Regions from separate parts of the Rhizobium sp. ERR 942 genome, predicted to be linked through region 1. Evidence: predicted binding sites of a transcription regulator. Region 1 holds the regulator's gene; each other region holds the start of a gene.
The links. Region 1 encodes PhoB, which activates phosphate uptake and scavenging genes when phosphate is short. Its sites were predicted from a motif close to TGTCATNNANCTGTCAT; they were not measured.
Positions count from the first base shown of each region.

Region 2: the regulator PhoB is predicted to act here: its motif matches at 3,802-3,818, upstream of FBZ97_RS29025 (DUF47 family protein).
Region 3: the regulator PhoB is predicted to act here: its motif matches at 2,977-2,993, upstream of FBZ97_RS05970 (UDP-2,3-diacylglucosamine diphosphatase).
Region 4: the regulator PhoB is predicted to act here: its motif matches at 2,768-2,784, upstream of phnC (phosphonate ABC transporter ATP-binding protein).

Region 1 is NZ_VIUA01000006.1:219,680-227,317, reverse strand. Features, by position in the region: gene FBZ97_RS24425 (aspartate aminotransferase family protein) at 1-802, opposite strand, end outside; gene FBZ97_RS24415 (GcrA family cell cycle regulator) at 1,227-1,754, shown strand; one part of gene FBZ97_RS24410 (IS630 family transposase) at 1,828-2,439, opposite strand; one part of gene FBZ97_RS24410 (IS630 family transposase) at 2,441-2,776, opposite strand; gene phoB (phosphate regulon transcriptional regulator PhoB) at 2,891-3,574, opposite strand; gene phoU (phosphate signaling complex protein PhoU) at 3,606-4,319, opposite strand; gene pstB (phosphate ABC transporter ATP-binding protein PstB) at 4,370-5,185, opposite strand; gene pstA (phosphate ABC transporter permease PstA) at 5,201-6,502, opposite strand; gene pstC (phosphate ABC transporter permease subunit PstC) at 6,532-7,638, opposite strand, start outside.
Region 2 is NZ_VIUA01000009.1:17,760-25,397, reverse strand. Features, by position in the region: gene FBZ97_RS29045 (PAS domain-containing protein) at 194-1,180, shown strand; gene FBZ97_RS29040 (response regulator) at 1,177-1,560, shown strand; gene FBZ97_RS29035 (hypothetical protein) at 1,919-2,104, shown strand; gene FBZ97_RS29030 (inorganic phosphate transporter) at 2,137-3,141, opposite strand; gene FBZ97_RS29025 (DUF47 family protein) at 3,141-3,758, opposite strand; gene FBZ97_RS29020 (sn-glycerol-3-phosphate import ATP-binding protein UgpC) at 3,900-4,952, opposite strand; gene ugpE (sn-glycerol-3-phosphate ABC transporter permease UgpE) at 4,952-5,800, opposite strand; gene ugpA (sn-glycerol-3-phosphate ABC transporter permease UgpA) at 5,810-6,691, opposite strand; gene ugpB (sn-glycerol-3-phosphate ABC transporter substrate-binding protein UgpB) at 6,759-7,638, opposite strand, start outside.
Region 3 is NZ_VIUA01000001.1:1,192,456-1,200,093, reverse strand. Features, by position in the region: gene FBZ97_RS05980 (ABC transporter permease) at 1-570, opposite strand, end outside; gene FBZ97_RS05975 (MFS transporter) at 721-1,938, opposite strand; gene FBZ97_RS05970 (UDP-2,3-diacylglucosamine diphosphatase) at 2,105-2,911, opposite strand; gene FBZ97_RS05965 (NADP-dependent malic enzyme) at 3,340-5,652, shown strand; gene FBZ97_RS05960 (hypothetical protein) at 5,848-6,603, shown strand; gene FBZ97_RS05955 (ankyrin repeat domain-containing protein) at 6,653-7,638, opposite strand, start outside.
Region 4 is NZ_VIUA01000010.1:43,357-50,994, forward strand. Features, by position in the region: gene phnE (phosphonate ABC transporter, permease protein PhnE) at 1-687, opposite strand, end outside; gene phnD (phosphonate ABC transporter substrate-binding protein) at 770-1,681, opposite strand; gene phnC (phosphonate ABC transporter ATP-binding protein) at 1,777-2,631, opposite strand; gene FBZ97_RS30300 (pyridoxamine 5'-phosphate oxidase family protein) at 2,856-3,410, opposite strand; gene FBZ97_RS30305 (DapH/DapD/GlmU-related protein) at 3,501-4,118, opposite strand; gene phnL (phosphonate C-P lyase system protein PhnL) at 4,115-4,822, opposite strand; gene phnK (phosphonate C-P lyase system protein PhnK) at 4,832-5,608, opposite strand; gene FBZ97_RS30320 (alpha-D-ribose 1-methylphosphonate 5-phosphate C-P-lyase PhnJ) at 5,605-6,498, opposite strand; gene FBZ97_RS30325 (carbon-phosphorus lyase complex subunit PhnI) at 6,495-7,604, opposite strand; gene phnH (phosphonate C-P lyase system protein PhnH) at 7,608-7,638, opposite strand, start outside.

The sequences.
Region 1 (7,638 bases):
CCTTCATGCCTGAGGCGGCTTCCGCCGTCGCAAGGCATGCACCGAGCGGGAAGCCACCGCCGATGCCCTTGGCGACAGCCATGATATCAGGCTTGATGCCGGCCCATTCATAGGCGAAAAGCTTGCCAGTGCGACCGACGCCACACTGTACTTCGTCGAGGATCAGCAGCAGGCCGTGTTCGTCGCAGATCTCACGCAGCCCGCGCAGGAATTCGTTGGTGGCCGGACGGATGCCGCCCTCGCCCTGGACCGGCTCGATCAGGATCCCGGCTGTCGCATCCGTGATGGCGGCACGCACGGCATCGAGATCACCGAACTGCACTTGGTCAAAACCCGGTGCCTTAGGCCCGAAGCCCTCGATATATTTCTCCTGGCCGCCGGCGGCGATGGTCGCGATGGTGCGGCCGTGGAAGGCGCCCTCGAAGGTGATGATGTGGAACTTTTCGGGATGCCCCTTGGCGAATTGATAGCGCCGCGCCGTCTTGATGGCGCATTCCAGCGCCTCGGCGCCCGAATTGGTGAAGAATACCTTGTCGGCGAAGGTCGCTTCCGTCAGCCGCTTCGACAGCTTCTCCTGACCGGGCACCTCGTAGAGGTTCGACAGGTGCCAGACCTTGTCGGCCTGTGCCTTCAGCTCGGCGACGAGATGAGGATGGGCGTGACCGAGCGAGTTGACCGCGACGCCGGCCGCGAAATCGAGGTAACGCTCGCCATTTTCGGTGACCAGCCAGACGCCCTCGCCTCGCTCGAACCGTAACGGAGCGCGCATATAGGTGTCATAAAGCGGCGTGGTCTCGGCCATGGCCATATCTCCTGATCACAACTTTAAGGACCGATCGCTTCGATTTGATGAAACGGGTCCGAAAAAATCAAAAATGCCGCCTTGCGGCGGCCCGGGCACTATTGATGTTTTGCATCGCGATGTCAACAAAACTGGCGTTTTAGCAGGTGCGAGATAGCGCTTGCGGGCAAAAGAGATAGGTTCGGCGGCGCCTATTGCAGAAATGCCACGCCTAGGCAGCAAGTTGGGGAAAACCTCGAAATCGATTCCTCAAGATTCTCGCGACTCTTGTCACGGAGTCAGCCTCACACTAGGTTAAAAAGCAATTGCTAGACTGCATGCGGCGGAACTAGTCACCACAATTTTAGAGCGTTTCGCGCCTCGTTCCCATGCGAGGCAATGGTGAGGGATTCTGCCATCGGAAACGCGACAGCGGAGACAGGGCATGAATTGGACAGACGAACGCGTCGAGAAGCTGAAAAAGCTATGGTCCGAAGGGTTGAGCGCCAGCCAGATCGCTGCGCAGCTCGGTGGCGTGAGCCGTAATGCCGTTATCGGCAAGGTGCACCGCCTGAACCTTCCTGGCCGAGCGAAGGCAGGCGGCACGGCAACCGCGGCGCGCACGCCAAAGCGCAGTGCCGCGGCTCCTCGCGCAACGACCTATGGCTCGCGCGTCGCTACCCGCACTGTGGTCGCCCGCCAGCAGGGTGCAACCATGTTGAAGGAAGAGATCGAGATCGATTCCGTCAATGAAATTCAGTATCGCCCGGCATCGAACGTCGTCGTTCCGATCTCCCGCCGCCTCGGCCTGACGGAGCTGACGGAACGCACCTGCAAATGGCCGGTCGGGGACCCGCTGAAGGACGACTTCCACTTCTGCGGCAATGACAGCCCGGATTCGTCGCCCTACTGCACCTATCATCAGCGCATGGCCTACCAGCCGGTGCATGACCGCCGTCGCAACAACGGCTGAAAGTTACCGCAAGACAAAGAGAAACGGGCCCCTCGAGGCCCGTTTTTCTATTTCCGCCGCTATTTAGAGCTTTTCAGGTTTTGACGGAAGCGTATCCGGCGTTGGCGAAGTAGTTGCTGCATTCGCTAGGCTCGATGGTTGTGACGAGGTGTCCGATGTAGCGCCAGGTGTCATCGATGGTTCGCTTCTGAGCCAAGCGCATCCAGTGCTTGATTTTGGCGAAGGCTTGTTCGATCGGATTAAGGTCAGGAGAATAGGGCGGCAGATACCAGAGCCGCGCACCAGCATCACGGATCATCTGCCGGATGGCGACTGATTTATGAGAGCCGAGGTTGTCCATCACGACGATATCGCCAGGTTGGAGCACGGGTAGGAGTTGCTGCTCGACATAGGCTCGAAAGCACTGGCCGTTGATCGGCCCGTCAAAGACACAGGGTGCGGCAAGCCGATCGCAGCGCAACGCGCCGAGGAAGGTCAAGGTGCGCCAGTGGCCGTGCGGGGCGAAGCTGCGCAGACGCTTGCCCCTCGGCCCCCAGCCTCGAAGCGGCGCCATGTTGGTCTTGATCCAGGTTTCATCGATGAAGACCAGCCGCTTTGGATCGAGACCAGTTTGCCAGGACCGCCAGCGCTGTCGCCGCCGCGCAATGTCGGCACGCGCCTGCTCAAGGGCGAATAGTGTTTTTTTTGAACCGTAGCCCCTCGCGTCGCAGGAATTGCCACACGGTGTCGTGGGATACCTTCACCCCTCGTGCGGCCAGCTCTTCCTTCAACCCATGCAGTGACAGATGCGGCGTTTGGCTGATCCGCTCCACGATAAACGCCCGGTACGGCTCCAGAACACGCTTGCGGTGACCGCCCATCTTCCCGGGCGCGACAGAGCCGCTCGAACGATACCGCTGCGACCATTTCACCGCCGAAGACACCGCAATACCGAACCGCGCCGCCACCGACCGGCAACTCTCACCGGCCTCGATCGCATCAACAACACGCTTGCGAAGATCATCGGAAAGGGGTCGAGTCATTCGATGCTGGCCTCCATTCCAGCCAGCATCTTGAATCACAAAACACCCAAAAACGGAATCCCTCCGATTCAGATAAATCGGAAACGCTCTAGTAACACCCGAGCGGCGAGCCGCTCAGGCTTCCATGGAATAGCCCGCGCCGCGAACGGTGCGGATGACATCCTGCATATTGGAGAAATTGAGCGCCTTGCGCAGGCGGCCGACATGGACGTCGACCGTGCGTTCGTCGACGTAAATATCGTGACCCCACACGCCGTCGAGCAGCTGCGAACGCGAGAAGACGCGCCCTGGCGAGGACATCAGGAACTCCAGCAGGCGGAATTCTGTCGGCCCCAGCCGGACTTCGCGGCTCTTGCGATGGACGCGATGGGTTTCGCGGTCCAGCTCGATATCGCCGCAACGCAGCACCGTGGAGAGAACCTCCGGGCGGGCACGCCGCAGCATCGCCTTGACGCGGGCCATCAGCTCCGGCGTCGAGAACGGCTTGACGACGTAATCGTCCGCGCCGGTCGAAAGTCCGCGCACGCGCTCGCTTTCCTCGCCGCGAGCCGTCAGCATGATGATCGGCAAGCGCTCCGTCTCCGGCCGCATACGCAGCCGGCGGCAGAGCTCGATGCCGGACACGCCGGGGAGCATCCAGTCGAGGATCAGGAGATCGGGGATGCGCTCCTGGAGACGCAGCTCGGCCTCATCACCTCTGAGGATCGTGTCGACCTCGAAGCCTTCGGCCTCAAGATTGTAGCGCAGCAGAACGCTAAGCGCTTCCTCGTCTTCTACAACAGCAACTCTCGGAACCATGCGCCTATGGTCTCCTTTCTTCGCTTCCAGATTATTCCGTCACTGCGCCGACGGTGTTGGCGGTATCGTCCTTCGGGCGCTCGCCTTCCGGCTGAGCACCGGTCGCCATGTAATAGATCGTCTCGGCGATGTTGGTGGCATGGTCGCCGATGCGCTCGATGTTCTTGGCGCAGAAGAGAAGATGCGTGCAGGTGGTGATGTTGCGCGGATCTTCCATCATGTAGGTCAGCATCTCGCGGAAGAGCGAGGTGTACATGGCGTCGATTTCCTCGTCGCGTTCGCGGATCGACACGGCCTTATCGGGCGAGCGGGTCGCGTAAACATCAAGAACTTCCTTGAGCTGGCTCAGTGCCAGTTCGGAGAGGTGTTCGATGCCACGAGCGAGACGACGCGGCACGCCCGTGCCCTGAACGGCGATGACGCGCTTTGCGGTATTCTTGCCGAGATCACCGACGCGCTCCAGATCGGAGGCGATGCGGATCGAGCCCATGATTTCGCGCAGGTCCGCTGCCATCGGCTGACGACGAGCGATGGTGACGATCGCCTTGTCACCAACTTCGCGCTCGGCATGGTCGAGAACGACGTCGTCGGAGATGACCTTCTGGGCCAGGGCCGCGTCGCTGTTGACGAGAGCGCGTACGCTGTCGCTAACCATCTGCTCGGCCAGGCCGCCCATTTCGGCAATGCGACGCGTCAGAAACTTCAGGTCTTCGTCATAGGCTGAGAGAATGTGAGTGGAGACCATTTTTCTATCCTCAAGTGAACTGTGTGAAAGGAGCCGCGCGCCTGCCATCATCAACCAAAACGGCCCATGATGTAATCCTGCGTGCGGAAATCGTCGGGATTGGTGAACATCTTATCGGTGTCGTTCTCCTCGACCAGGTGGCCGAGATGGAACATTGCGGTACGCTGCGAGACACGGGCGGCCTGCTGCATGGAATGCGTCACGATGACGATGGTAAAATTCTCCCGAAGCTCGTGGATGAGATCCTCGACCTTGGCGGTTGCGATCGGATCGAGCGCCGAGCACGGCTCATCCATCAGGATCACCTCCGGGCTGACAGCAACGGCGCGCGCGATGCAGAGGCGCTGCTGCTGGCCGCCCGACAGGCTCGTGCCGGCATCATGGAGCCGATCCTTCACCTCACCCCATAGACCGGCCTTCTGCAGACTGGTTTCGACGATATGCTCGAGATCGGCCTTTGAGCGATGCAGGCCATGGATGCGCGGGCCGTAGGCGACGTTCTCGTAGATCGACTTCGGAAACGGGTTGGGCTTCTGGAAGACCATGCCGACGCGGGCGCGCAATTCCACGACATCGATGCTGTCGTCGTAGACATCCTGATCGTCGAGCGTGATCTTGCCGGTGACGCGGCAGGTCTCGATCGTATCGTTCATGCGGTTGAGGCAGCGCAGAAAGGTGGACTTGCCGCAGCCGGAAGGGCCGATCAGAGCCGTGACCGTATTGGCGCGGATCTTCAGATTGACGTCGAAGAGCGCCCGCTTGTCGCCGTAGAACACAGAAACGTCCTGGCCGATCATCTTGTAAGGGATCGTCGTCATCTTCTTGGCCAAGGCTCTTTCGCTGGCAGCTTCCGTCATCATGTTCATTTCGTGCACCCTCCCTTACCAGCGCCGCTCGAAGCGGCGGCGCAGCAGGATGGCGCCGATGTTCATCGCGACGAGGAAGAAGAGGAGCACGATGATGGCGCCGGACGTCCTTTCGACGAAGGCCCGCTCGGCTTCGCTCGCCCACATATAGATCTGCACCGGCAGCGCCGTCGAGGGATCGAGCGGCGATGTCGGATAATTGGCAACGAAGGCGACCATGCCGATCAGAAGCAGTGGCGCGGTCTCTCCGAGCGCATGGGCAAGCCCTAGGATCGTGCCCGTCAGAATGCCAGGCATCGCGAGCGGCAAAACATGATGGAAGACCATCTGCATGCGCGATGCGCCAAGACCGAGCGCGGCGCTACGGATCGACGGCGGCACAGCACGCAAGGCGGAGCGCGTGGCGATGATGATCATCGGCAGCGTCATCAGGCTCAGTACAAGGCCGCCGACCAGCGATGCCGAGCGCGGCAGCCCCATCATGTTGATGAAGACCGAGAGACCCAACAGGCCATAAACGATCGAGGGGACGGCAGCGAGATTGTTGATGTTGACCTCGATCAGATCCGTCAGCCGGTTCTTCGGTGCGAACTCTTCCAGATAGATCGAGGCAGCAACGCCGACCGGCAAGGCAAGTACGAGAACGGTCAGCATCAGGTAGAGCGAGCCGATCAGCGCGACACCAAGCCCGGCCGCTTCGGGGCGGCTCGAATTGCCCGACAGAAAGAGACCGCTGTTGAAGGCCTTATGAAGCGCGCCGCTTTGGCTGAGTTGCTTCATCCATGCGACCTGGCGGTCGGAAATCTTGCGATCCTTCTCGCTGACGGTCAGATCGATCTGCCCCTTGTTGGCGGAATCGATGTTGGCGCTGGCCAGGAATGTGACGTTCTGTGTCGTCCCTATGAGAGAGGAGTTGGCAACGACTCTGTCGCGCAACACGATCCTGGCGCTGTCCGACATCATCGCCATGGCCTCGCGTACAAGCGTGCGATTGGCCGGATCGATGCCAAGCGCTTTCACCAACGCATCGCGCACCAGTACGGGGTAATTGGCAGCGATCAGCACCTTTGGATCGTTCATGCGCTTACCCGTCGGGTCGATTACCTTCTCGCTGAATTCGATCGGCAGGGTGATCGAAGTCTGGACAAAGGCGGTATAGCCTGTGCGGACCACGGTCGAGACCAGGATGATAAGGAAGACGAGACCGAAGATGACGGCGGTCATCCCATAGGCGCGAAAGCGACGCTCGGCGGCATAGCGCCGCTTAATGCCGATATCGCGGTGTACAGACGCACCCGGCGTCAGACCGCGCGGCATGTTGAGCTGAGAGGAAGATACGACGTCGCTCATTCGTATTGCTCCCTGTATCGACGGACAATGTAGAGCGCATAGACGTTGAGGCACAGCGTCAGGCAGAACAGTGTGATGCCGAGGGCGAAGGCGACGAGCGTCTGCGGCGAAGTGAACTCCAGATCGCCGGTCAGCTGATTGACGATCTTCACCGTGACCGTCGTCATCGGTTCGAAGGGATCGAGCTGCATGCGCGCGGCAACGCCTGCGGCCAGTACCACGATCATGGTTTCGCCGATCGCCCGCGACGCGGTCATCAGCAGCGCGCCGACGATGCCCGGAAGAGCCGCCGGCAGGAGCACGCGCTTGACCGTTTCCGACCGCGTGGCACCAAGCCCGAGCGAGCCGTCGCGCAGCGAGCGCGGCACAGCCATGATGATATCATCCGACAGCGACGAAACATAAGGGATGAGCATCACGCCCATGACAAAGCCAGCCGTCAAAACGCTCTGCGCCTCGATGAAGCTTCTGTAGTTTCCGGTCATCAGCCCGTCGATCTCGGCGGAGATATCGCGCAAGAAGGGGCCGACTGTGACAAGGGCGAAGAAGCCGTAGACGATCGTTGGAATGCCGGCCAGAACCTCCAGCATCGGCTTGGCGATGGAACGGACGCGAGCCGAGGCATATTCGGCCATGTAGATCGCCGCAAACAGACCAATGGGCACGGCGAAGAGCATGGCCACAAGCCCGATATAAATCGTGCCTGCCAGGAGCGGGATCAGACCGAAGGTGCCCGAGGTCTGCGCGCCGGCGCCGGTGAAGCGCGGGTCCCAGACGGTACCGAAGAAGAACTCGCTGGCCGGCACCATACTGAAGAAGCGCGCCGCTTCCGAAAGCATGGAAACGACGATGCCGACCGTTGTCAGCACCGCGATGGAGGAGGCAACGATCAGGGCTCCGAGGATGACCTGCTCGACCCGGTTGCGGGCGCGAAAACGCGGCGCAATCGCGTGAAGGCCATGGGCCGCGCAAAGCAACGACAGGACGATCGCCGCCGCCGCCATGACCATGCGGCTCAATTCGCGCATGCCATTATATCTATTCGCGGCCTCGATCATGTAGCCCGTGGGGCGTACGGCGAGTGGAACGCCCTTCTGCGCCAG
Region 2 (7,638 bases), on a different contig from region 1:
GCACCTCTTCGGCTTCACCGCATTCTAACGAAATGTCTCTTCATTGAGGATCGCGCAGCGAGGAAGGCGGGGAGGCGATCGAATTACCTCGACGGCATCGCCTTCGTTGCCGGTCTTGCCAAGGCTCGGGCGGCCATTACTTTTACTAGGAAACCTGTGACATATGTCGGGTGCATCTGCTGGAGCAAGGGGAATGATGCTGGAAGATCTATACCGCCTTTTGCGAACCGGACATGTCCAGGCGCAGGGAGTGGTCGATACGATGACGCAGCCGATTGTCGTTCTTGATCAGAACTTGTGCGTCGCGACCGCAAACAATGCATTCTTGAAAACGTTCGAGGTCGAGCGGGACGATATTCTGGGGGAGAGTTTCTTTGATCTCGGCAACGGTCAGTGGGATGTTACCGAGCTCCGACAGCTGATCGCCGCGGTCATCCCAAAAGCAGCCGCTGTCATTGGGTACGAAGTCGCGCATGATTTTCCAACTATCGGCCGGCGTACGTTCCTCCTCGATGCGCGCCGCCTTGTGCACCCGGATGACAATAGCACCAACATCCTTGTCCTCTTCGACGATGTGACGGAAAGGCAGCGGCACGACGCCGAAAGGGATTTCATCATTTCGGAAACACGCCATCGGATGAAGAACCTTTTCGCGGTCGTGCGATCGCTAGCGATGCAGATGAATGCGGAAGATCTGACGGCCGTTGACTACCGTGATCGTTTCCTGGGACGCCTCGAGGTCACTCTTCATGCCCAGGAGATCGCGGCCATCAATGAAACGACCGATTTTGAAACCCTGCTGAGGCAATCGGTCAGCGAGCCTGGAATGGATCGTCTCCATTGCCAGGGGCCAAGAGTGCAGATTCGGGGCTCGGAGATCGTGCCAGTCAGCATGATGTTCCATGAGCTGGCAACGAATGCGTTGAAGTACGGCGCGCTATCCGCCCCAAGCGGTGCCTTGCATGTCGAATGGTCACTGGAGGAAGTGCCGGAGAGCCGCTCTTATTTCGTATGCCGGTGGCGCGAAACGGGCGGCCCCGCGATCATGCCGCCGACGAGAAGAGGCTACGGTACCGAGCTGATCGAAGGCACTTGCCGACATCTTGGTGGAACGGTGGAACTTAACTTCAATCCAAAAGGTTTGACTGCCATCATCAAGCTCCCTTGGAAACGTTCATGAGCGAACCTGAAAATGACAAGGCTCTTGGCAGGATCGTTCTTGTGGTTGAAGACGAGTTCCTTATCGCCCTGGAGCTGGAAAGCGTGTTGACCAGTAGCGGATTCGAGGTCCTGGGCCCGGCGAGCTCGGTCGGGCAAGCCCTCGACCTGCTGAGGAGCCAACGTCCGGATGCCGCTGTTCTGGACGTCACTCTCGGCAGCGAGAACGTTACTCCGGTCGCTTTCCTTTTAAAATCATGGGATGTCCCGTTCGTCCTCGCCAGTGCAAGCGATGCGGCGGAACTTGCCCGGCATGATGTTTTGGCCAAGGCACTCAATCTCGGGAAGCCCACCGACATGAAACGTCTTGTGGACGTCGTTCAATCCTTCTTTAGCCGCTGACGATGGATAAAGCGGCGATCCGTCAAGTGAACGCCGCGAACGTGACCGCGTCGATTGGCATGCTACTCCTTTGAGGCGATCTGGAATACCAGCGAATGGGATGACACCAGCGACACGCCATCCCTGGCTCAGTGTCAGCGCTTCCGCCGCGGGCTGGTTAACAATCGAACGACCGAAGGTAGATGGTTCAGATCTTCTTAAGCACAATTATTCGTCGAGGTGGGGCAGCAATATCGTCGGAAAAACGACATTATTCGAGATCCAAAATGCAAGCCTTTCGATCATCCAGACGATGCTTGGGAACCATCTCAACGCGCAATAGTTCCGTCCGGCGGATGACCACCTGGAAAGGGCTGTCATGAAGAAGCGGAAACATGAAGAGATGACGGATCCCCCTCGCTCGCGACCAGCGAAATATGAGGAAACCGAGGGCGCGACCGGTGCGATCGAAAGGCCGGCCATCCCACCGGTCATGAAAAAGGGAGAGAAGCCGTCTTCCAAGAAAAGCAAGCACAAGGACGATACCGGCGGGGAAGGGGACTGAATCTCGCGGTTGCGCAATAGGGCTTGGCGGCTTTATCCCACCCAGTTCGTGATCCAGTAGGCTATTGCCGAGATGGCCGCCGCCGCGGGCAGGGTTATTATCCATGCGACGACGATATTGCTCGCCAATCCCCATCGAACCGCCGAGATCCGCCGCGCGGCGCCGACACCGACGATTGCGCCCGTGATCGTATGGGTCGTCGAGACCGGGATGCCAAGCCATGTCGCGGCGAACAAGGTCAAGGCGCCACCGGTCTCAGCGCAAAAGCCCTGCATTGGATTGAGCCTCGTGATCTTCGAGCCCATCGTGTGCACGATCCGCCAACCGCCAAACAGTGTTCCGAGCGCCATCGCGGACTGACAGGATAACACCACCCACAGGGGCACGTGGAACTCCGCTCCGGTATGACCTTGGGAGTAGAGCAGTACGGCGATGATGCCCATGGTCTTCTGGGCGTCGTTTCCGCCATGGCCGAGGGAGTAGAGAGAAGCGGAGACGAATTGCAGGACGCGGAAGGTGCTGTCGACGGCGAAAGGCGTCTGGCGAACGAATATCCATGTCACGCATAGCACGAGGAAGAGCGCGAGCACGAAGCCAAGCAGTGGCGACATGACGATGGCACCGGCCGTCTTAAGCAGGCCGGACCAAACAATGGCATCCATGCCAATCTTCGCCACGCCGGCACCTACGAGGCCACCGACCAGAGCATGCGACGAGCTTGATGGGATGCCCAGTACCCAAGTCACGATATTCCATATGATCGCCCCCATCAGGGCGGCGAAGATGACCTGTGGCGTGACTATGTTGGGATCGATAATGCCGGTGCCGAGGGTTTCGGCGACGTGGAGCCCGAAGAACAGGAAAGCGATGAAATTGAAGAATGCGGCCCATAACACGGCGTATTGCGGTCGCAGGACCCGGGTCGAGACGATGGTGGCAATTGAGTTGGCTGCGTCGTGCAGCCCATTCAAAAAATCGAAGAACAATGCCACCGCGATGAGGCCCACCAGCAATGGGAAAGCGAGAGTGGCCTCCATCAGACGTTCTCGATTACGATGCCGTTGATTTCATTGGCGACATCTTCGAAACGGTCGACGACCTTCTCCAATTCACCAAAGATCTCGCTGCCGATGATGTATGCCATTGGATTGGTGCCGCTATATCGGCGAAAGAGATCTTTTAGACCTTGATCATGTAGCTCATCGGAGCGACCTTCGACCTTTACGACCTCTTCGGTGAGCGCGCTGAGGCGAGAAGAGTTGGCACTCATGCGATCAAGGAGAGGGATTGCCTCGGCTACCAGTTTTGCGGCCTCGACGATCGCCTTGCCCATTTCCTGCATACCGGGATCAAAGCTGTCCTGTTCGAATAGCCGGATCGTCTTGACCGTCTTGTGCATCATGTCGATCGCATCGTCCATTGACATGATGAGATCCTTGATGTCGCCACGGTCAAAGGGCGTGATGAAACTGCGCCGAGTGGCAAGCAGAACTTCGCGCGTGATGTCATCGGCCTCGTTCTCGAGCTCAACAATGCGCTGGCAGTGCTGCTCCGTGTCTTTGCCGGCCAGCAATTCGTTCAGAGCTTCCGCCGCGCTGACGATCGTGCGCGAATGTCGAGAGAAAAGATCAAAAAACCGGTCTTCTCTCGGCATCAGTCTACGAAACCAGTTCACTTTCCGCACTCCAAACAGGCGTTGTCATAAATCCGTCATAAATGAGGAGGCCCGACATGGAAAGCCGAGACATCCGCAAAACGGCGCTCTCTGACAGCCTCATCACAAGATTTGAACTGCTTATGCGCGGTCTAGTCGGTTCCCGTGACCGTCGAAGAAATGCAGGCTCTCGGCGGAAGCGGTAACCAGGCATTCTGTGTCCATTGCGAGCCGGGACCGCCCCGAAACTCGAAAGACGACGGTTTGGCCGTCCGCCAGGGTGCCGTAGACATAGCTCTCCGCCCCGACGAGCTCCACCGCCTGGATACGCACTTTCGCGCTGAAAGCCGCATCGCTCGCACCGCCGGCCAGGTGAAGATCCTCGGGCCGGACGCCGACCGTCATGTCAGCGGCGCCAAGGCGGCTGTCAGGCGAAAGCACAATTGTGCTGTTTTCGGTAGGTTTCAGAAGATTCATCGAAGGCGAGCCTATGAAGGTCGCAACGAAGGTCGTGGCCGGTCGTTCATAGAGCTCGATGGGTGTGCCGACCTGCTCGATCCGTCCGCCATTCAAGACGACCAGGCGATCGGCCAGCGTCATGGCCTCCATCTGGTCATGGGTGACATAGACGCTCGTGGTCGCGAGAGATCGTTGCAGCCGTTTGATCTCGACACGCATTTGCACCCGCAGCTTGGCATCGAGATTGGAAAGCGGCTCGTCGAACAGAAACGCCGCCGGCTCGCGCACGATGGCACGACCCATCGCTACGCGTTGCCGCTGACCGCCGGAGAGTTGACGTGGTCTGCGCTCAAGGAGGGGTTCGATTTCAAGCGATCGTGCCGCTGATTGGATGCGCTGGTCTATTTCGGCTGCTGGGACATTCCTGTTCTTCAGGCCATATGCCAAATTCTGTCGCACCGTCATGTGCGGATAAAGCGCATAGTTCTGAAAGACCATCGCGATGTCGCGCTCCGAGGGTTCCAGACGATTGACGATACGACTGCCTATGTTGATTTCGCCTGAGGTGATGGCTTCAAGGCCTGCGATCATGCGCAGGAGCGTGGACTTGCCGCAGCCGGAAGGCCCGACCAGGACGATAAGTTCGCCATCGGCGATATCGAGCGACACGCCCTTGATCGCGTCGACGTTGCCGCCGTAACTTTTGCGGACGTCCTTGAGAGTGATCCCGGCCATTATTTCTCCGTCTCCACCAGACCTTTGACGAACCAGCGCTGCATCAGCACCACGACGAGGATGGGCGGAATGATCGCCAAGATCGCCGTTACCATCACAAAATTCCACGGTGTCGCCGCGTCGGCGAAATCCACCATCTTCCGGAGCCCGATGATGATCGTCGACATCTTCGCGTCATTCGTGACCAATAGTGGCCACAAATATTGCGTCCAGCCATAGATGAAGAGGATCACGAACAGGGCGGCGATATTGGTTTTCGATAGTGGCAACAGGATATCGCGCATGAAGCGGAATGGGCCGGCATTGTCGATGCGGGCGGCTTCAAGGAGTTCACCCGGCACCGTCAAGAAGAACTGCCGAAACAGGAACGTCGCGGTCGCTGATGCCATCAGCGGCAGGGTCAGGCCGGCATAAGTGTCGATCATGCCGAGATCCACGATGACCTTGTAGGTCGGCAGGATGCGTACTTCCACCGGCAGCATCAACGTGACGAAGATCATCCAGAAGAACACCATCCGCAGCGGAAAGCGGAAGAAGACAATGGCGAAGGCCGAGAGAAAGGAGATCGCGATCTTGCCGGCGGCGATGATGACAGCGACAACAAACGTGTTCCAGAGCATCCGTTCAAGGCTGACGCCGACCACGCGCTCGACACCGCCGTTCAGCGCCTCGCCATAGTTCTCGACGAAATGGCCGCCGGGCAGCAGGAAGATCGGCGGCCGCAAAATCTCGGCCGACGTCATCGTCGAGGCAACGAAGGTGTAATAGATCGGGAAGGCGACGATGATAATGCCGATGACCAGCATCAGATGGCCGATGAGATTGGCGACGGGACGCTTTTCGATCATCGGTAATCCTCACGCATAATGCACACGCTTCTCGACGAAGCGGAATTGGAATGCCGTCAGCGCTATGACAATCACCATGAGGATGACGGACTGAGCCGCGGAAGAGCCGAGGTTGAGATTGACGAAGCCGTCATTGTAGACCTTGTAGACGAGGGTCTCCGTCGCCTTCGCCGGCCCGCCGCCGGTGACGGCATGGATGATGCCGAAGGTGTCGAAGAAGGCGTAGACCGTGTTGACCACCAGGAGAAAGAAGGTCGTCGGCGCAAGCAGGGGAAAGACGATCGTCCAGAAGCGCCGGTTGCCGCGGGCGCCGTCGATGGATGCGGCTTCCAGCAACGATTTTGGGATTGCCTGCAGTCCGGCAACGAAGAACAGGAAATTATAGCTAATCTGCTTCCAGGCGGCGGCGATGATGACCAGCACCATGGCCTGATTGCCGTTCAGCAGGGGGTCCCAGGCAAGTCCGTTGCGACGCAGGATATAGGCCAAGGTACCCATTGCAGGATTGAACATGAAGAGCCAGAGCATGCCGGCGACGGCGGGTGCGACGGCATAAGGCCAAATCAGCAGCGTTCGATAGAGTGTCTGGCCGCGCACCACCTTGTCGGCGGCGGTTGCAAGCGCGAGCGCGACGCTCATCGACAGCAGCGCCGTCGCGATACTGAAGATCACCGTCACCTGGAGGGAATGCAGGTAGGTCTCGTCGGATAAGATGGTGCGAAAATTCGCAAGCCCTACGAAGCCGCTCTTCAGTCCGAAAGGGTCTTCGCGCTGCGTCGATTGATAAAGCGCCTGGCTTGCCGGCCAGAAGAAGAACACGATCGTCAGGACGATTTGTGGCGCGACGAGGAAATAGGGTAGGATCTTGTTGGGAAAGACAACGCGCTGCACGGCGATCTCCTAGGACGAGAAAACGGCCCGCAGCCTTGTCGGCCGCGGGTCAAATCGCATCAGCCCATCAATTGCCAATGGCTTGCTGGATAGCGGCATCGCCACGCTGGACAGCCTTGTCGAGCGCCGTCTTGGCATCTTCCTTGCCGGCCAGCATCGCCTCGAACTCCTCGTTCATGATATCGCGTACCTGCGGCAGGTTGACGAGGCGAACGCCCTTGGAGTTGGCCGTCGGCGCCTTGCCGAGCATTTGCAGGATCGGCGTTTCGCGGCCGGGATTCTTGTCATAGAAGCCGGATTTTTTTGTTTCCTCATAGGCGGCCATCGTCACCGGCAGGTATCCGGAAACCTGATGCAGGCGTGCCTGGATCTTGGTCTGAGACAGGAAATGGAAGAATTCGGCAATGCCCTTGTATTCTGTGTCGCTCTTGCCGGCAAACACCCAGAGGCTGGCGCCGCCGGGAATGGTATTCTGTGGGCGGCCTTCGCCTTCGTAGTAAGGTAATTGGCCAATACCGTAATTCATGCCGCTCTTGATGATGTCGCCGAGGCCTCCCGACGATTCCGTCAGAATGCCGCATTCTCCCGAGGTAAAGAGCTGCTTTGCCTCCGATGTGCGGCCGCCATAGCGGAAGGTGCCATCCTTGGCGAGATCGGCGATCGACTGGAAATGCTGGATGAAGAGAGGCGTATTCAACGCCAGCTTGACGTCGGTGCCTCCGAGACCATTTTCGTTGGAGCCATAGCTGATATTGTTCCAGGCGGCGAAATTCTCGGTCTGAATCCAGGTCAGCCAGGTCGAGGTGAGGCCGCAGGCCGATGCCCCGCTCGACTTGATCTTCTTGGCGGCGTCGAAAACCTCCGGCCAGGTTTTCGGCGGGTGCTCGGGGTCGAGCCCGGCCTTCCTAAAGGTATCCTTGTTGTAATAGAGGATCGGTGAAGACGAA
Region 3 (7,638 bases), on a different contig from region 1:
CAGCGACGACATCAGCAGGATGATGGGAACCGCGCGTACCGCCATGTGATCGATCTGGTTGATGATCGAGGCAGGCGAAACCCCGCTACCGCGGCCGAACTTGAGCTGACCGCCGCGTACGGCTGAACCCAGGATATACATGGCGGCGATGAGGTTGCCCCAGATATCGTAGACACTTTCGCCAATAGGCGCGAAGACACGCTCCGCCCATGATTTCCTCGGCTTTGCCGCTGCCGCCTCATCGTCGGGATGCGTATCGAATGTCGTTAACAACTCGTCAATATGAGGATTTGAGCCTTCGATCGTGACGTGGGCCTTGTGTGCTTCCTGGCTTTCCTTCAGCCGGCGGATCAGCAGCGCACCCGCCGTATCCACATCCGAAAGACCGGAAAGATCGATCACAACCTCACCGCCGGAGCTGCGCTTCGACAGCAGCTCGATCTGGCGCAGCACGCCGTGCACATTGGCGCTGCGCCAATTGCCTTGCAGCCGATAGCGATGGCCTGCGCCCTCGGGCGCATCATCGATCTTCGGTGCATCGGACCTTTGCTCGGCTGCTTTCAAACTCATGCGTCTTTCAAATCTGGCACAACATACGCCGACTCGGTGAGTCCGCATGGTCAGTGCTTAATACACCGACTATGCATGGAATTTCCATCTCGCGCCGGCGCCAACATATGTCACGGCTTTTTGATATCCAAATGAATTTGTTGCACCGCGTCAGGATACGCCGTGAGCGCCTCCGCCGATTGCCGGCTTTCTCGCCTGCAGCCCATAGGCAAAAACGACCATGGCGAGCCCAAAGGCGGCGATGCCGGCCATGACATAGTAACTCGTCAGGTCGAGCCAGGCGTAGAGATAGCCGGATGCAAGCGTCATCAATCCCAGGAACATGCCATTGTAGAAATAATAGGCGCCCTGAGCCGATGATTCCTGCGTCTCATGGACGGACGCCACGATACGACGCTGAACGCCGGTATGGACGCAGGCATAGGTGCATGAATGAAAACATTGCAGCACAAAATAGCCGATGAAGCCGAAATTGCTCGGAAACAGGACCCAGCGCAGAATGCACATGGTCGAACCGAAGAAGATGAGCGTCCAGGCGCTGAACCTCCTGCTCAGTTTTCTCGACAGGAAAAACACCATCACCTCGGCCGTGACGCCAATGCTCCACAGCACGGCTATCTCGGCGCCGGAAAAGCCGAGCTTATGCCAGTAGATCGACGCAAATGTATAGAGCATCGCATGGCTCGATTGCTGTATCGATACGCCCATCATGGTTATAAGCAATTGCGGCGAGCGCAGATTTCCGGTCGGCGATTGCAGATTGATCGGTTGGTTGCGCCGGCGCGTCGGCCCGATACGTGGCGCGAAAAAGCCCATCATCGTCGTCAGAATGAACCCCGCCACCATCACGGGCAATACTGTCGTGCCGCCCCACATGCCGATCAGCTGGCCGCCGAGAAGGGTCGACAGGATAAAGGTGATCGATCCCCAGACCCGCATGGAACCGTAGTCGAAACCCCAGCGGCGCACGCCCGACATGGCAATCGATTCGACCACCGGTACATAAGGCGCATAAGTAGCGCCCTGAATGCCGTAGACCAGAAGCACCGGCCAGAAGTCGCTGGTCCAGTAAAGCGCGATTGCCGTCAGCAGCGACAAGGCACCCGACCACAACAATACATCGGCCCGCTCTCTCATGTGATCGGCGAGTACCGCGATGATGGGTGTCACGAGGACGCGCACGACCATGGGAATGGCGATCACCAGGCCAATCTCGTGATCATTGAAATTCAGCCCCGCCAACCAGACGGGAAAGAAGGGTACGGCTATGCCGTTGACGAACAACGGAGCGCAATAGGACAAGGCGGCGCGCAAGCGGAAATATGGAGGCGCACCCTCGCCCTGGAAGGACTTGATCGCGGGAATCATGACAGACCTGAAGGGGAACGTACTTGTCCCTATCATGCTATCGAGAATACGACTATGGCGAGAAATGGCCAAAACCGTAACGTTTCGGAAAAATCCGAAGCCAGGGCTGTCTTGCAGCGATCAATAATTATAACAAGCCATTATCAAGCCTGTGAAGATCCAGAAATCAGGCCGCCTGTGCGCCGAGGGCCTGCGGTATTTCTCCGACCTGCGAGCCGACTGGCTGCGTTTCGAGAATATTCTGCCACGTGATCAGCTCGAACGTGCCGTCCTCGTGTTCCGCAATCGCGGTGCAGCTTTCCACCCAGTCGCCCGTGTTGATGTAACGGATCCCATCGAGATCCTCGATCACGGCATGGTGGATATGACCGCAGATGACGCCATCGGCATCATTGCGCTTGGCCTCTTCGGCCACGACACGCTGAAACTCGCCGATGAAATTGACGGCGTGCTTCACCTGCAGCTTCGCCCAGGCCGAAAAAGACCAATAGGGCATGTTCAGGCGTCGGCGCACCGCCGCAAGCCCGATATTGATCAAGATGGCCATGTCATAGGCCCAATCGCCGAGATAGGCGAGCAGGCGGGCATTGCGGACGACAACATCGAATTCGTCGCCGTGCAGGATGAGATATTTCTTCCCATCGGCCGTTTCATGCATAGCGCGCTGCGCCACCTCGATACCGCCGAAGTGCATTCCAGGGAAGTCACGCAGGAATTCGTCGTGATTGCCGGGGATATAAACGATGCGCGTGCCCTTGCGCGCCTTGCGCAGGAGCTTCTGTACGACGTCGTTGCAATCCTGGGGCCAGTACCAGTTTCGCTTCAGTCTCCAGCCATCAACGATGTCGCCAACCAGGAAGATGGTATCGGCCTCGTGATAACGGAGAAAATCGAGCAGGTAATCCGCCTTGGCGGCCTTCGAGCCGAGATGCACGTCAGAAATGAATAGCGTTCGGAAATGCCGGGGGTCCATGTTTTCATTCACGAACTTTATGTCCGTGCCCTATCCTACGTTGGCTATTCCAAAACCAGACTCGTGTTTCAGGAAGATGACAAACCCTGTGCTTGGCGGCCCAGCGGCGGCGTTCAACCAAGTTTCGCGGCAACTGCGAGGTCAGGACGATTGCTTGTAAAGCTGGCGATACCAAGGCGAAACATGGCCCGCGCCGCCTCGCTTGGATGAGCCGCCCATCTGTGCACTTTCACGCCATTCTTTCCAAGATGACGCGATCGCAGCCTTCGACTTGCGGAAAGGACATCGCGCGATCTGCGATCATTGCGGAAAAGGCAATTCAGTTTTGCCACGACAAAAACGCCTTGTGACCTCAATTCCATACTGTGAAGGCGAAGCGATTGATGTATGCAGAAGACTCAAAGCGCAGGCAGGAATGGAGACGCAAGTTGGATACGAACGACACTTCGAAAGCAGCCAAGAACATGGCGAGCGGAAATTTCGACGAGCAGGCGCTTTATTTCCATCGTTATCCCCGTCCCGGCAAGCTCGAAATTCAAGCGACCAAGCCGCTGGGCAATCAGCGCGATCTGGCACTTGCCTATTCCCCCGGCGTCGCTGCCCCCTGCATCGCCATCCGCGACAACCCGGAAACGGCAGCGGACTATACGTCCCGCGCCAATCTCGTAGCGGTGATTTCCAACGGTTCCGCCGTGCTCGGGCTCGGCAATATCGGTCCGCTCGCTTCGAAGCCTGTTATGGAAGGCAAGGCCGTTCTCTTCAAGAAATTCGCCGGCATCGACGTCTTCGACATCGAAATCGCAGCACCGACGGTCGATGAGATGGTCAATACCGTCTCGGCGCTCGAGCCGACCTTCGGCGGCATCAATCTCGAAGACATTAAGGCACCGGAATGCTTCGACGTCGAGCGCCGCCTGCGCGAGAAAATGGAAATTCCCGTCTTCCATGACGATCAGCATGGCACCGCTATCATCGTCGCCGCCGCCATCCTCAACGGGCTGGAATTGGCCGGCAAAAAGATCGAAGACGTCAAGATCGTTGCCTCCGGCGCCGGTGCGGCGGCGCTGGCCTGCCTCAACCTGCTCGTCATCCTTGGCGCCAGGCGCGAAAACATCTGGGTCCACGATATTGAGGGTCTGGTCTACAAGGATCGCAACGTCCTGATGGACGAGTGGAAATCCGTCTACGCTCAAGATAGCGACAAGCGCGTGCTCGCCGAATCCATTCCGGGTGCCGACGTCTTCCTCGGCCTCTCCGCCGCCGGCGTGCTGAAACCCGAGTTGCTGGCGCAGATGGCCGAAAAGCCGCTGATCATGGCGCTCGCCAACCCGACGCCGGAAATCATGCCGGATCTCGCCCGTGCCGCCCGCCCGGACGCGATGATCTGCACCGGCCGCTCGGACTTCCCGAACCAGGTCAACAACGTCCTCTGCTTCCCCTATATCTTCCGCGGCGCGCTCGATTGCGGTGCCAAGACGATCAACGAAGAGATGAAGATGGCCGCCGTGCGCGCCATCGCCGCGCTTGCCCGCGAAGAGCCTTCCGACGTCGCCGCCCGCGCCTATACCGGCGAAACGCCGGTCTTCGGGCCTAATTACCTGATCCCCTCGCCCTTCGACCCGCGCCTGATCCTGCGTATTGCGCCGGCTGTGGCGAAGGCAGCTGCGGAAAGCGGCGTCGCTCTGCGCCCGATCAAGGATTTCGATGCCTATATGGACGAGCTTAACCGCTTCGTCTTCCGCTCGGGCTTCGTGATGAAGCCGATCTTTGCGGCAGCGAAGATTGCCGAGCGCAAGCGCGTAGTCTTCTCCGAAGGCGAAGATGAGCGCGTGCTGCGCGCCGCCCAGGTCCTGCTCGAGGAAGGCACCGCCGTCCCGATCCTAATCGGTCGTCCTTCCGTCATCGAGACGCGCCTCAAGCGCTACGGCCTGAAGATTCGCCCTCATACGGATTTCGCTGTCATCAATCCCGAAGACGATCCGCGCTTCCGCGAGTATGTCGAACTTTATTTCTCGCTGGTCGGCCGCGCGGGCGTTATCCCAGAAGCGGCCCGCACGATCGTCCGCACCAATACAACCGTTATCGGCGCGCTTGCCCTGAAGCGCGGCGAAGCTGATGCGCTCATCTGCGGTCTCGAAGGCCGTTATGAGCGTCATTTGCGCATCGTCCGTCAGGTCATCGGCAAGCGGCCTGATGTTCGGGATTTCTCGGCATTGAGCCTGCTCATTTCGCAGCGCGGCGCCACCTTCTATACCGATACCTATGTGACGTTTAATCCGTCCGCCGAGGAAATCGCGGAATCCACCTGGCTGGCAGCCGAGGAGATCAAGCGCTTCGGCATCGAGCCCCGCGCCGCCCTCGTCTCGCATTCCAACTTCGGCTCAAGGGAGTCGGAAAGCGCTACCAAGATGCGCGAAGCACTGGCTCTCATTCGCGAGGCAGCGCCGGATCTGGAGGTCGACGGCGAAATGCATGGCGACAGTGCCATTTCCGAGAGTCTGCGCCGGCACGTAATGCCGGACAGCGCGCTCTCCGGCGAAGCCAATCTACTGGTCTTCCCCAATCTCGATGCGGCCAATATCACGCTCGGCGTGGTCAAGACCATGACCGATGGTCTGCATGTCGGCCCGATTCTGCTCGGGACGGCGCTCCCGGCCCACATTCTCTCGCCGTCTGTCACTTCGCGCGGCGTGGTCAACATGGCGGCGCTCGCCGTCGTCGAAGCCTCGCAGATCGCCTGATATCACGTCTAGCAGCCACAGCCAGAATGACACCGCGTTTCATGCATTCGCGGTGTCGCCTATCCCCTGGCTATCGGCGGCTGCGACCTGCAATTTCACGAAAATCCTCTCGAAATCCGTGCTTTTTCATGGATACGTTGTTAAGCTGCTGCGTGTAATCTTCAGCGACTTAAAACCGCTTTCGAGAGCAGAACCGTGAACCGCGGCATAAAACAAGCTTCCATTGCCTTCTTTTCCCTGCTGACGGCCACATCGGCGGCCCTCGCACAGGTCGATCTCTGCGACGAACTGCGCGGCCGCTATGTCGACATCAGCGAAGTGATCGGCGCCAGCCAGGAAACGCGCCAGCTCTCGCGCGCCATCGTGCAACAGAACCTGATGATCCGCCGGACGATGAACGATCTGCGCAACCAGGGCTGCGTCGAAGGCGACGATGGCGTATTTAGCGGCCAGGACAGTCAGGGCGTCTGCGATGACATCAGGCAGTCGATCGATCAGATGCGGCAGGATCTCTCCCTGCTGATGGATCAGCGCGAGCAGAGCGTCGGCCGCGTCGATGCCGTTGCCATGCAGCGCCGGCAGTTGCTGGACACGATGCAGCGCAACGGCTGCAGCCTGCCGGCTTCGGCAACGCCGGATATCGTCATCGATACCCATACGAAAATGGATGCCTATGCGCCGCAGGAGCAATCCCTGGCCAAGCCAGAAAGCTCCATTACCGTCATCGAGACGCCAAGGCTCCAGAAGAATTCCAGCCTCGAACAAAAGCAGGCACCACCGACGGCGGCGCCCAAGGTAACACAGGCGCAGCCGCAGCAATTTCCGCCGGATCGCCCCTATGATCCCTCGGCCCATAAGGTTCGCCAGGTCGGCCCGCAATTTCTCGCGACCGACCAGGGCAGCATCGACCTCAAACATCCGAAAGAGGCCGGGCCGCAGCCAACGCAATAATGCGTAGGGGGATGTCGCCCATCCGCCGACTGCGTTGATTTCATGTCGTTCAAGGCTGGCGCAACAAGGAGATGATGGCCTCATCGCCCGTCTCTCTCGCGAGATCGCGATAGGACTGTCCGGAAACATCCCTGACCGAGCGATCCGCACCCTTCGCCAGCAGGATGCGCACCGCCTCGCCGCGGCGATTGACAATGGCAAAGCCAAGCGGCGTCATCCAATCGCGATCGGTGGCCTGCCCATGAGGGCGGAAGTCTCCGAAGCGGATATTCACCTGTTCCGGATGCCTATCGAGAATAGCAGCCAGCTGATCGACCTGACCGAAAGTGGCCGCCGCGAAAATATCGAGCGGATAGGCCTTCAGAAACTCGACCATCTGATCCTTGCCGTTATATTCGGCCCAACCGATCGGCGGCGCATGAAAATTGGGATCACGAACGGTGGTGTCCGCTCCATGCTCGATCAGCAGCTTCGCCATCTCCATATGGCCATGCAGCGCGGCTTCATGCAGCGGTGTTCGGCTTGTCATGGCATTGACGTCAAAATCCAGCGCCAACATGAGACCCACGGCGCGCAGATCATTTTCGCCAGCAGCCTCGTGCAGCATGTCGGGATGAGCCTGGCGCATCGCCTCAGGAATATCGAATTCCCTCGCAATTCTCTTTATGTGTTCGACGACTATTGCCGGACCCGCTGCCTCATTCCTGGCCCCTTGCTGAATCTGGATATAGACCGAATCCTCGGGCTTAAGGCGAACCGCCACTGCTCCCTGCTGAACGAGATACAACGCCAGATCCTTGTCGTTCCCTAACCGTGCCCACTCATACGGCGTTCTGCCATTGACGACCTTGTGAACATCCGCGCCATGCTCCACCAGCAGGCGCACTCGCTCGCCCATGCGATGTTCCAGCGCCCAGGCAAGCTGATAGTCGAACACAGTCTGCGTGTTCTCGACAAACTTCCCGTCTTCGCGCACGAGCCAATTGTTCTTATCCCTAGCGGACAAGCCATATTCGATCAGCAATTTCAGGCATG
Region 4 (7,638 bases), on a different contig from region 1:
GACGGCACGCATGCCTTCGTCAGGCTTCATGTCGATATTCTCGACCACTTCGTAGAAGAGCTTGCCAAGCGCGCCGATCGTATGCAGGCCGACGGCGATGATCGCGGCGATCGGGCCGATCGACAAGATCGCCGAAAACAGGCCGGCGATGACGATTTCCGGAAAGGCGCGCAGAAGTTCCATGATGCGCTTCGTCACCAGCCGGATCGGATGGGACGGCGACATGTTGCGGGCGGCAAAGAAGCTCAAGGGTACGGCAAAGACGAAGCCGATGATGGTCGATACCAGTGCCACGTTGATCGTGATGATCATCAGCTCGAAATATTCGGGGATATAGAAATCGCCCCAGACATAGACGCGACCGAGCGGGAAATTGAATTCCTCGCCGCCGGCGCCATTGGCCCCGTTCGGGCTCGGCAGGTCGAAGAGCGCGCGGTAGACGTCGGCCCAGTCCTTCGGAATGAGCCAGCTCAGGAAATCGAAGAGATGCGGCAGGCGGTCAAAGAAATGCCCGGCGTTGTTTTCGTCGGCGAAGCGCACCGAGCTGACGAAGGCGACGAGCAGGATCACGAGACCGATGCCGGTGTAGAAGCGGCGCTTGGCCACCATCTTGCTCCAGGCGTCGCCGATCTCCTTGGCGCTCTGTGGCGCGCTTTGCATGTTCGGGTGCGTATCGGCGATCGTCATGAAATCCTGCCCTTGTGAATAGCAAAGGGTGTGAATAGCAAAAGGGCGGCCGTTGCCGGCCGCCCAATTATAGGAATGCGGATCAGCCGCCGATGGCAGCCTTACGAACGTCGATGACGGCGTTGTAGAAGTCCGGAGTAACCTTGACGTAGCCCTTGAAGTCGCCGCCTTCGATGGCGTTGAAGCACTTGGCGTCAGCCGTCGGGAGCTTCATGAAGAAGTCCGTCAGCTTCGTCTGCCATTCGGTGCCGAGAGCGTTGCGAACGACGAGCGGGCCGTTCGGGATCAGCGGCGAACGCCAGACTTCGACGAGCTTGTTCGGATCTACGGCGCCCTTGTCGACTTCCTTGCGGAAGGTACCGGAGGTGAAGCCGTCCTTGAAATCGCCAACACCCGAGGAGTCGTCGACAGCAACATCGACCTTGCCGTCGTAAGCGGCGAGCAGGTTGTTCTCATGGCCGCCATTAAACTGGGTCGAGCCGAAGAACTTGTCGTTCGGCACGCCGGTGGTCTTCGGAATCTGCGTCAGCGGAACAAGGTAGCCCGAGGTGGAGTCCGGGTCGGCGTAGCCGAGCTTCTTACCCTTGGCGTCCATGATCGTCTTGATGCCGGAAGACTTGAGGGCGAGGCCGATCGAGTAGTAGCCGGTTGAACCGTCGGTCTGCTGCGTCGTCAGGATCGGGGTAACGGCCTTCGGGTCCTTGATGGCGACGGCTGCGTAGCCGGACGCGCCGAGTTCGGCGAAGTCGAGCGTGCCGCCGAGCAGGCCCTGGATAACGCCGTTATAGTCGGCGGCCGGGAACAGCGAAACCTTCTCGAAACCGAATTCCTTCTTCAGGTGGTCGGAAAGGCAGGCGTAATTGCGCAGGCGATCGGCTTCGTTTTCGCCGCCGAGAATGCCGATGCGCAATTCCTTGAGGTCTGCTGCGTTGGCAGCAGCGCCGACTGCGAGCGCAACAAGCGCCGTAGCGGCAAAGAGTGCTTTCTTCAACATGGGTTCGTCTCCTGATTAACCGGTGTCCCCGGATGTCTTCGGTCTGATAGAAGAAATGCGCCCTTGACGCGGGCCTTCGATCCCGGCCGTCCCTCTCAGAGACCGGCCAGTGCCAGCGGTTGCGGGCCGGCAGATTCAGTCGCCGCGGCTTGCACGGCTGGATCGGCAATGTTGATCGATGTCGACGTCATGGTCTCGTCGATGCCGGCGCCGTCCTTGTCGGTGCCGTAGATTTCCTTGACGGCGGCTGCCGTCAGATCGGCCGGCTTGCCGTCGAAGACGACTTTGCCGGCCGCCATGCCGACGATGCGTTCGCAGTAGTTGCGCGCCGTATCCAGCGTATGCAGATTGGTGATGACGGTGATGCCTTCGCGCTCATTGATATCGCGCAGCGCATCCATGACGATCTTGGCGTTCAGCGGATCGAGCGAGGCGATCGGCTCGTCGGCCAGCATCATCTTCGGCTGCTGCATCAGGGCACGGGCGATGGCAACGCGTTGCTGCTGGCCGCCGGAAAGCGTGCCGGCCATCTGCAGTGCCGTCTGCTCGATGCCGAGGCGCTCCAGCGCCGCAATCGCCTCGATGCGCTCCTCGCGGGTGAAGACCGAAAGGAGACTCAGCATCGTCGAACGATGGTTGAGGCGGCCGAGCATGACGTTGGTGAGCACGTCGAGGCGCGGCACCAGATTGAACTGCTGGAAGATCATGGCGCAATCGCGCTGCCAGCTGCGCAGTGCACGACCGGTCAGCTTGGAGACTTCGGTGCCGGAGAAATGAATGGAGCCGGAACTCGGATCGGCCAGACGGTTGATCATGCGCAGCAGCGTCGACTTGCCGGCGCCGGAACGGCCGATGACGCCGACCATCTGTCCCTGCGGTATGTCCAAAGTCACGGAATCGACGGCGAGCTTGTTACCAAACCGGCGTGAGACATTCCTGAGTTCGAACATAGTGCTTCCCTTTCGCGGCTCCCGGGCTGCAGAAATTTCAGCGGTACCGGTGCTAAGAACGGGCGCGTGCCCCTGTCTCGAAAGGAGTTTCGAGGGGGCTGGCGCCAACCACAAGGCAACCGATTAGTCCCGCTTCATGAAGCTCCAATGTCAGTTTTGTGTAACTGCTGTTACAATTCCCGGCGATTTTGCAAGATTAGCCGGCTGAGAGCTTTCCTTTAAGTTTAGCCGTCAAACATGCCGGTCGGCAGACCGTCTATGCTGAAGCTGTTCTTCTCGCGCCGGTATTCCTCAATGCCGTCGGGACCCTTGGCTTTCGCCCATTGGTCCAGGCTCGGCCGTTCGCCTTCATAGGTGAAAAGCGGCACGCCGAAACCGCAGGACGTTTGTACGAGATCGAAGTCCAGCCACACAATCTGCCGTGCGCCGAGCGGCTCCTGATCCGCATAATGATCGTGTAGCAGTTCCCGATATTCGGGTGTCGATCGATGGATGATCCGCCCGCGGCCATAGAGGCGGAGGATCATCGGCGGCCCTTCGACGGCGCAGAACATGACGGTCAGCCGTCCGTCCGCCTTCATATGCGCTGATGTTTCGTTGCCGCTGCCGGTGCGGTCGAGATAGATGACGGTGTTCGGAGAGATGATGCGCAGGCACAGTGTCTCGCGGGGCGAAACATTGACACGGGAATCCGATGTTGCGGATGCCGTGAAGAAGATGTGTTGCCGCGCGATGAAATCGCGCAGCCGATCGTCGATGCTGGAAAACTGCTTTGCCATGAAAACTCCTCTCGATCCCGCATTGAAAGGACCGGCTAAGCTGGATCGCTTGTCAGCGCCTTGCAAGTCCGATGAGGGTGGAAACCGTTCTCAGGCTTCGTAGCGATCCAGAAATTCCTCCGCCGAAAGGGCGCGGAAATCCGCAAGCGCTGTGCGTAGGCGATCGTGATCCCAATCCCACCATGAAAGCTTGTCCATTCGCGCGCCGACCTCGGACGTGAAACGCTCGCGGATCAGCTTGGCCGGCACACCGCCGACGATGGTGTAGGGCGCAACGTCCTTGGAAACGACGGCGCCGGCTCCGATGACGGCACCATTGCCGACTGTCACGCCGGGCAGCACGGTCGCGCCATGCCCGATCCAGACGTCATGGCCGATCACAACCCGGTTGTCGCGCCGCCAGGTGAAGAACTCCGTCTCCATATCGGCATCCGGCCAGTAGTCGGCGGCGCGATAGGTGAAGTGGTGCAGCGTCGCGCGCCATGTCGGATGGTTGGTGGCATTGATGCGCACGGCGGCGGCGATGTTGACGAACTTGCCGATCGTCGCGCACCAGACCGCACCATCCTGCATGATGTAGGAATAGTCGCCCATCTCGACTTCATCGATGCGGCAGCGGTCGGAGACTTCGGTATAGCGGCCGAGCGTCGAATTGTTGACGCTGGCCGACGGGCTGATGAAGGGCGTCTCGCCCAATTTGCGGCTCATGCGGCGGCCTTCCGCGGCGAGAACTGCGAGACGTCGAGAATGCGGCTGCCGACGGCTTCGCGCACTTCCTCGTCATGGAAGATGCCGAGCAGCGCGACGCCGGCTTCCTTCTTCTGCTCGATCATGTCGACGACGACGGCCCGGTTACGGGCGTCGAGCGACGCGGTGGGCTCGTCGAGCAGCAGGATGGCGTGATCGGTGATGAAGCCGCGGGCGATGTTGACGCGTTGCTGCTCGCCGCCGGAAAAGGTGGCGGGCGGCAGCTGCCAGAGTTCCCTGGGCAGGTTCAGCCGTGCAAGCAGTTCTGCTGCCCTGTCGCGGGCATCGGTCACGCTCACACCGCGGGCGAGCAGCGGCTCGGCGACGACATCGATAGCGGCAACGCGCGGCACCGTGCGCAGGAACTGGCTGACATACCCCATGGTCTGGCGGCGGACGTCGAGCACGGTACGCGGATCGGCTGTCGCAAGATCGACGATCCTGCCCTTGTGCGTGACAAGGATCTGGCCGCTGTCGACGGCATAATTGCCATAGATCATTTTCAAGAGCGAGCTCTTGCCGATACCCGACGGGCCGCCGAGCACGACGCATTCGCCCGAAGCGACGGAAAAGGAGACATCGGCGACAACAGGCAGGCGAATGCCGTCGCGCAGATGCATGGTGAAGCTTTTGAAGACTTCGGAAACGACGAGTGGGGTTGCCATGTTTCTTCCTCAGACCTGCAGGATCGAAGAGACCAGCAGTTGCGTATAGGGTTCGCGCGGATCATCGAGCACGCGGTCGGTGAGACCGTGCTCGATCACCTGGCCGTCCTTCATCACCATCATGCGATGCGACAGGAGACGGGCGACCGCGAGATCGTGGGTTACGATGATGGCGGAGAGGCCGAGATCGTTGACGAGGCCGCGCACCAGATCGAGCAGGCGGGCCTGCACCGAGACGTCAAGACCGCCGGTCGGCTCGTCCATGAAGACGAGGCGCGGGCCGGTCACAAGGTTGCGGGCGATCTGCAGGCGCTGGCGCATGCCGCCGGAGAAGGCGCGGGGCTGGTCGTCGATGCGGTCGGCGTCGATCTCGACCCGCTCGAGCCAGTCGATGGCGGTATTGCGGATGTTGCCATAGTGGCGGTTGCCGATCGCCATCAGCCGCTCGCCGACATTGGCGCCGGCGGACACCGTCATACGCAGGCCATCGGCCGGGTTCTGATGCACGAAGCCCCAGTCGGTGCGCATCAGGAAGCGGCGCTCGGCCTCGTTCATGCGGAAAAGATCGCGATAGGTCTCGTCGCGCATGTGGTATTCGACACTGCCCGTCGTCGGCAGCAGCCGGGTCGAGATGCAGTTGAGCAGCGTCGTCTTGCCGGAGCCGGATTCGCCGACGATAGCCAACACTTCGCCGGGCCAGAGTTCGAAGGACACATCGCGGCAACCGATGCGGCTGCCGTAGAATTTCGAGACGTCCTTGACCTTGAGAAGGGGTGAGTCACTCATTCGGCAGCCTCCTTGGATGCGAGCCCATTTGACGCCAGCATAGGCCCGGCATGGCCGTGGGCGCGGCGATCCTCGCAGAAATCGGTATCGGAGCAGACGAACATGCGGCCGCCCTTGTCGTCGAGGATCACCTCGTCAAGATAGACCTGCTCGGCGCCGCAAAGCGCGCAGGGCTTGTCGAAGCGCTGCACTTCGAAGGGGTGATCCTCGAAATCCAGGCTGACGACTTCGGTGTAGGGCGGCACGGCATAGATGCGTTTTTCGCGGCCGGCGCCGAAGAGCTGCAGCGCATCCGACAGATGCATTTTCGGATTGTCGAACTTCGGCGTCGGCGATGGGTCCATCACGTAGCGGCCGGCGACCTTGACCGGATAGGCGTAGGTCGTGGCTATGCGGCCGTTGCGGGCGATATCCTCATAGAGCTTCACATGCATGAGGCCATATTCCTCAAGCGCATGCATCTTGCGCGTCTCGGTCTCGCGAGGCTCCAGGAAGCGCAACGGCTCCGGGATCGGCACCTGATAGACGAGCACCTGGTTCGGCCCGAGTTTGGCTTCCGGAATGCGGTGGCGCGTCTGGATGATGGTCGCCTCGTCCGTGCGGGTGGTGACGGCGACATTGGCGACCTTCTGGAAGAAGGCGCGGATGGAGACGGCATTGGTCGTGTCGTCGGCACCCTGGTCGATGACCTTCAGCACGTCCTGCGGGCCGATGATCGCCGCCGTCAGCTGCACGCCGCCGGTGCCCCAGCCGTAAGGCATCGGCATTTCGCGGGAGGCGAAAGGTACCTGATAGCCGGGAATGGCGATCGCCTTCAGGATGGCACGGCGGATCATCCGCTTGGTCTGCTCATCGAGATAGGCGAAGTTGTAGGTGGCGAGTTCGGTCATTCGGCTGCCTCCGTCATGGGTTCCATGCCGCGATCGCGAGCGGCCTCGAAGTCGCGGCGCATGCGCCGCACCAGGTCGAGCTCGGCCTGGAAGTCGACATAATGCGGCAGCTTCAGATGTTCGACGAAGCCGGTCGCCTGCACATTGTCGGAGTGGGAAATGACGAATTCCTCGTCCTGAGCTGGCGCAACGATGTCTTCGCCGAGTTCCTCTGCCCGCAGCGCCCGGTCCACCAGCGACATCGCCATCGCCTTGCGCTCGCTTTGGCCAAAGACGAGGCCGTAGCCGCGGGTGAACTGCGGCGGTGCCTTGGCCGAACCTTTAAACTGGTTGACCATCTGGCATTCCGTTACCTGGATGCGGCCGAGCGAAACGGCAAAGCCGAGTTCCGGCACCTCAAATTCGACCTCTACTTCGCCGATGCGGATTTCGCCGGTGAAGGGGTGGGTGCGGCCATAGCCGCGCTGGGTCGAATAGCCGAGTGCCAGCAGGAAGCCTTCGTCGCCGCGGGCGAGCGCCTGCAGGCGAAGGTCCCGGGTCATCGGGAATTCCAACGGCTCGCGCGTCAGGTCGCCGATCTCATGATCGACAGGCATGGTGCCATCGTCTTCGATCAGTCCTTCCTGGCCGAGAATTTCCGAGACGCGCATCACGCGGCCGTCCTCGGCCGGCCGCTGCATCGGCTCATCCACCGGCTCATCTGTCAAAAGGCCGGGGTCGAGCAGGCGGTGCGTGTAGTCGAAGGTTGGGCCGAGAAGCTGACCGCCCGGCAAATCCTTGTAGGTCGCGGAAATGCGGCGCTCGATCTTCATCGCTGAAGTGTCAAGCGGCTGGGAATAACCGAAGCGCGGCAGCGTGGTGCGGTAGGCTCTGAGCAGGAAGATCGCTTCGATCATGTCGCCGCGCGCCTGGCGAACGGCAAGTGCGGCCAGCGTCCGGTCATAAAGCGAGGCTTCGGCCATGACGCGATCGACGGCGAGTGCCAGTTGCGCCACGATCTGGTCGATGCCGACGGCCGGCAGCGAACGGTCGCCGCGGCGACGGTCGGCCAGCAGCCGGTGAGCATTGGCGATGGCGGCTTCGCCGCCCTTAACGGCAACATACATATGTCACAACTCCGTCGCGGTGATCTTGGTGGTG